Regions from separate parts of the Senegalia massiliensis genome, predicted to be linked through region 2. Evidence: riboswitches for the same ligand, from Rfam matches in the RefSeq annotation. Region 2 holds a riboswitch; the other holds the start of a gene.
The links. A riboswitch is a leader RNA that binds a small molecule or an ion and turns the genes downstream of it on or off. The one in region 2 is predicted to bind thiamine pyrophosphate.
Positions count from the first base shown of each region.

Region 1 (3,210 bases), on a different contig from region 2:
TTTCTATAGCATACTCATATCCTTTACTTGTAGCTTCTAAAAATTTTTCTGCAAGTTCTGGTTTGTCTTTTAATAATTTTTCATTTGCAATTATAACTGGAGTATAAAAGTTTAGGTTTTCATCAAAATCTTGAAGTTTAATAAAATTTAAGTCTATTTCTTTTTCTTCTGATGCTACTCCATCCCAACCATAATAGATCCAAGTAAAGTCTACATGATCTTGTACAGCAGTGAAGAAATCTAAACTGCCTATATTAACCATTTCTACTTTTGAAAAATCTGCATTATCTTTTTCCATGAGTCCTTTTATCATAGCTTCTTCCATAGGAGCTCCAAATCCACCGTATTTTTTACCTTCAAAATCCTTCGGTGATGTTACACCATCTTCTTTAAGAGAAGCAAATCCAGAAGTGTTATTTTGTATTATAGCTGAAATAGCTTTTACAGGAAGTGGATTTTCTGATGTTCTAGCATAAGTAACTTCTTCTTGATAGCTAATCCCAAAATCACCTTGTTCATTTGCTATTAAATTTGCAGTACCACCTTCAGATGGTTGAATGATTTCAACATCTAATCCTTTTTCTTCATAATAGCCTTTATTTTTTGCTACATATAACCCTGTATGATTTGTATTTGGTACCCAATCTAAAACTACAGTTACTTTTTCTAACTCTTTATTTTCTTTTGACTCTTTATTTTCTTTATTTCCACAACCTACTAAGATTAATGATACTAATAAAAATACTATAAATATAGAAAATATTTTTTTCATTTATATCACTCCATTTTTAATTTTTATTTGTTCCTTTTGCCCAAGGCATTAAATAATTCTGTAATAAATTAATAATTTTAAATAATATCATGCTAAGGATAACTATTATAATGATTACTGCAAAAAATTTATCTAATGCAAATGAATGCTTAACTCTCAACATATATACACCAAGACCATCTTTTCCTCCAAGCCATTCTCCTATAACTGCCCCCATAATACTATATGTTGCAGCAATTCTAAGTCCTGAAAAAAAACTTACCAAAGAAGCTGGGAACTTTACCTGTTTAAATATTTGAAATTTACTCGCTCCCATAGACTTAAGTAAATTAATTAAATCTTTATCTACTGATTCAAGCCCATGAATTAAGCTAACTAATACTGGAAAAAAACAAACAAGTATTACTACCATTATTTTAGGTAACTTTCCAAATCCAAACCATGCTGCAAAAAGTGGTGCCAAAGCTATTATTGGTACAGTTTGAGAAATTATAACTATAGGATAAATTGCTTTTTTTATAAATTTTACATTATCCATTACAATTGCTAACACTATGCCTAATATTATAGCTATAAGAAATCCAATAGCTGATTCTTGAAGGGTAGTAGAAATATGTGGCCATATTTCTGAGTTTATCTCTGAAAATACTTTTATTATATCTATAGGAGAAGGTAATATGTATCTTTCTACAATACCAACTCTCACTACTACCTCCCATATAAATAACAAGAAAAAAAAGAAAATACTTGGTATTATTTTATTTTCTATATTTGCCCACCTTTTCATTCATTGTCACACCTTCTGGTTTATAATCTATTTTAACTACTGATAATATTCTAGAAGCCCCTTCTCTTACACAGATATCTTGAGCTTTTTTTACTATATTAATAAGCTCATCAAATTCTCCCTCCATTGTAGTACCCATAGGTCCTACTTCATATTTAACTCCACAACTATCAATGTATTTTATAACTTCGTCCACTACATCATATAGTCTTTTCTCTTCAACACGTGGTAATACTTGAAGTTCCACATTTACAATTGGCACAAAAATCATCTCCTTATATTTAAATTAAATAAACCCCTTCATATGCATGAAGGGGCCAATAACCATAAACTAAAAAATTATTCTCCCTTCGCTGGCATTATCCAGTGCAGGTTCATGGGTCGAAATTCATATTTCCTCTCAGCTAATTTTAGCTCCCCAGATTTTTATTATTTTCGTGTTAATTGTAATACATTAAATTTTAAATGTCAATTATATTAATTAATGATATAATTGTAAAGCAGGTTAATCACATAAAATTTTAGGAGGTTTTTTGATGAGTAATAATGTTACTATATATACTTTTTCTACTTGTCCTTATTGTATAAGAGCAAAAAGATTAATGAATAATAAAGGTGTTAAATATGAAGAAATTGAAATAAGTAATAATAAAGAAAAATTAGAAGAATTAAAACAAAAAACTAATAGTACTACAGTACCTCAAATTTTTATAAATGATAAATTTATAGGGGGATGCGATGATATTGTAGAACTTCACAAAAAAGGAGAATTTGACAAGGTTTTTGGAATAAAATAAATAGCGACTTTTAGTCGCTATTTACTTTGTAATAAATTTAAATATTTTACTAATATTTCATTGTCTTCTTTACCAGAAATATAAAATGTTATTTTATCTTTTTTCTTATCTTCAAATCTGTCTTTTATATTCAATAAATTTTTCAAATGATTTATCGTTCCATAATTACCATCTATTATATCAATAGTATTTGGAAGAACTTTTTTAAAAAATTCTTTGTAATAAGGAAAATGTGTACATCCTAATACTACTGTACCATATTCATCTAAATTAAATTTTTCAAATTCTTTTCTTAAATAAGAGATTATTACATCTTCTTCAAAAATAAAATTTTCTGCATATTCTACTAACTTAGGTAATGGTAAAGAGTCTACTATGTCTCTAGAATTTAGTCTTGTAACTAAATCATTAAATTTCTTTTCCTTTAAGGTTAAAGAAGTTGCTGTAACTATAACTTTCTTATCTTCTGAATTTTCTACTGCAGGTTTTACTGCAGGTTCCATTCCTATTATAGGAAAATTATATTTATCTCTCAAATCCTTCACTGCAATACTTGTAGCTGTATTACATGCTATTATAAGAGCATCTATATTTTTAGTACTTAAAAACTCTACTACATCAAATATATATTTTTTAACTTCTTCTTTAGGTTTTGTACCATAAGGAACATTTAACTTGTCTGCATAATATATATATTCTTGCCCTGACAACTGTGTTAAAGCTTCTTTTAATACAGTTATTCCTCCTACTCCTGAATCAAATATACCAATTTTCATAATTTTTTTCCTCCATAAAACTTTATATATTAATATTATAGAGTATACCCCTTATTTAGACAAATATAATTTTAAAAT
Region 1 is NZ_QXXA01000004.1:179,684-182,893, forward strand. Features, by position in the region: gene D3Z33_RS03215 (ABC transporter substrate-binding protein) at 1-772, opposite strand, end outside; gene D3Z33_RS03220 (ABC transporter permease) at 789-1,559, opposite strand; gene D3Z33_RS03225 (thiamine-binding protein) at 1,531-1,821, opposite strand; TPP riboswitch at 1,888-1,990, opposite strand; gene grxC (glutaredoxin 3) at 2,096-2,356, shown strand; gene murI (glutamate racemase) at 2,374-3,132, opposite strand.
Region 1: another riboswitch for thiamine pyrophosphate. It lies ahead of D3Z33_RS03225 (thiamine-binding protein); the one in region 2 lies ahead of thiT (energy-coupled thiamine transporter ThiT).

Region 2 (3,210 bases):
TAATACCAATTTTAATATTCATTATAGTATTAAATTTATTTTTTTCAATACATTATATTTTCATGTATTATATTTTTCAACCTTATACAACTGATTTAAAAGTTAAAAATCCTTTTTTTAAAATTATTAATTTTGCTGTATATTTTATTTCTTACATGTCATTACAAATTGACGCACCAGCAAAAATATTTTTACCTATTACAATAGCAATTTCTATTATTTATATATTAATTGCTATAACTTTAGTTTATAAAAAATCACCTGAAACATTTAAAACAAAGTAAGAGTGTGCTAGTATGAATCCATAATTAAAGGCAAAATGATGTATAAATTTATACATCATTTTGCCTTTAACTCTATTCTACATTTTATTGCATATTTTGTATTTTTTCAGAATTAATAAACAACCCTTCAATAAGTTGACTCTCTTTATTAAATACTGTAGTTACAATAACTTCATTCTTTTCATTTGAATAATCTGAACTATAAATCAACTTTATATTATTTTCATCTACTTCTTCTGTAGTTAATAATTCTTTAGAACCTTTTATATAATCCCCTATTAATTCAGATATAAGTAAAACCTGCTCTTTGAACATGCTTTCATTTAATTGTTCTTTCATATTTTCACTAAAATCCTTACTAAAGGATTCATAGTCTTTTTTATCTATAGAAATTAAAAAGTTTTCTACTATATCATCTGCCCAAGATGATATAGTTTCTTCAGGTGTTTTTACATTATCATTTATTTCTTCATTTTCATTATTACATCCAATCAATGAGCTAAACATTAAAGCTATAATTATAATCATAATTATTCTATTATTTCTCATACTAAAAAACCTCTTTCATTTTTTTCTTGTATTTAAATGTGACATTAAGTAATATAACACTCCATATAATAATATAAGTCCATATAAAGATTTCACTATTAATGATTAAGATAGGTAAGTTCACTAAAGTATGTATGATAAATGCATATAATAAATTTTTATATTTTTTCTTTTTAACACTATATAAGACAATTAATGATAATCCAATATGTATTATTATTGCTAGAACTCTTTCGAAACCTGATAAAATTATATTTTCTACTGTTATATTACTAAATAAATTCAAATTTCCATTTAAAAAACTATAATAAGCTTTTATAAAAGGTAATCCTACAAGATAAAATGCTTCTATGCCTCCATGTCCTATTCCAAATGCAATGCCTTTTAACCATGTAATATGATCTTTTAAAATGAATTTAAAAGATAAAAATCTACCACCTTCTTCAACTAATGCTGCTGTTAAAGCTAAAAATATGGCATATACATAAGTTTTTGAAGAAATATTTACTATAAACCAAGGCTTCAAACTTAAATAATTTAATATAGGAATCCTAATAGCTATTTGAACTATAAAAAATGTAAGTATTCCTATTATAGACCAAATTAAAGTCTTTTTATCTTTTTTATATAATAGAGCTATAAATGCAACTGGTAAAATTAGTGTTATAATCAAAGTTATAACTATTGAAATATGCTTAATTAAGTCCATATTCCACCTCTTTTCTATATAATATTATTTATTATATCACACACTTAGTATGATATAAAGAGAGTATAAAATAATACTATATATATATCTTTATCTTCCATTGATAACTAATAAATTCAACATTAGTTTATATTGACACTTATATACAGTATATGATACTATGTATTCAAAAGAATAAAACGTTAACACTAGGGGAGCTTTATGGCTGAGAGTGATTTATCACGACCCTTACTACCTGAACTAGATAATACTAGCGGAGGAAAGTGTATATTTTAAAAAATATCCACTACCTTTGTAGTGGCTTTTTTTATACTAAATTTTAAGGAGGTTCAATATGAACAAAAAATGGAGTGCAAAAATGTTAACAGAAGGTGGAATATTAATAGCTTTATCAATATTACTTAGTTATATAAAAATATATCAGGCACCCAGTGGTGGATCTGTTACAGCTGGTAGTATGATTCCCATAATGATATTTGCTATAAGATGGGGACTAGGTCCTGGAATATTTATGGGAGCTACTTATGGACTTGTAGACTTTTTATTAAAACCCTCATTTTATCATCCTATACAATTCTTATTAGACTATCCAATAGCATTTGGTTTTTTAGGACTTGCAGGTCTAGGATATAAGATAAAAAAAGATGGAGTAAAGGGATACTTAACTTTGATTATTGGTATAATATTAGCATTAAGTGGAAGATTAATTTCCCATGTATTATCTGGTGTAATATTCTTTGCCTCATATGCTGGCGATCAAAATCCTTGGATTTATTCTATTGGTTATAATGCAACATATATGGTGCCAGAACTTATAATATCTATATTAATAATAAGTTTAATTTGGAAACCAATGAAAAGGACTATTAAAAGTGAAAATTACTAAAATAAAAAAGCTGATTAAATCAGCTTTTTTTAATAACTAAATATTTTTATACAGTCTGTAACTATAAATATTTAATCATCATAAAATCAGTAAATTTATATCCCATTTTTTTATATAAACTCACTGCTCTTTCATTATGTGCAAAAACATGTAGTTGTACACTATCAACATCATTTTCTTTCAAATACTTATCTATCAAATTCATAGTTTGTTTACCATAACCTTTACCCTGATATTCTTCTTCTAATTCAATATCATATATAAAAGCTTGCTTAATATTATTGTTTATATAAATGTTCAACCATAGTACTCCTATATTATTTTTTTCATGAGTTACAGAAAATAAATAGTGTTTTTTTGTTTTTAAACCTTCAGGCAATAATTTTTTAAATTCTTTTTCTGCTCTTTCTAAAGAATCTTCTTTTATCCAATTACCAGCTTTTACATGTTCATTAGCATATTTCTTTATAGACTTATTTATGTATTTAGCAAAAATATCATTAGTCATGGGTCTTAACAGTAATTCCATATACAACAACTCCTTACTAGTTTTTCAGATTTAATCATTTTTTATAGCAAAATTTAATTATTTAATTTTTCAATTTCTGGGTATTGTTCAAGTAATTTTTCATTAGCAATTTCTAATTGTCTATAGTATTCAGCATAAGAATTACTTAGTTTTTTCATCGCTGGGATAAATATATCATAGTATCCACTTACACTATTAAATTCTTTAAGCAAAGATTGAATTTTATATGCAGGTGAATTTTTGTATTCAACTG
Region 2 is NZ_QXXA01000015.1:25,636-28,845, reverse strand. Features, by position in the region: gene D3Z33_RS13185 (hypothetical protein) at 1-284, shown strand, start outside; gene D3Z33_RS13180 (hypothetical protein) at 369-833, opposite strand; gene D3Z33_RS13175 (YhfC family glutamic-type intramembrane protease) at 835-1,542, opposite strand; TPP riboswitch at 1,723-1,821, shown strand; gene thiT (energy-coupled thiamine transporter ThiT) at 1,877-2,428, shown strand; gene D3Z33_RS13165 (GNAT family N-acetyltransferase) at 2,490-2,957, opposite strand; gene D3Z33_RS13160 (hypothetical protein) at 3,011-3,210, opposite strand, start outside.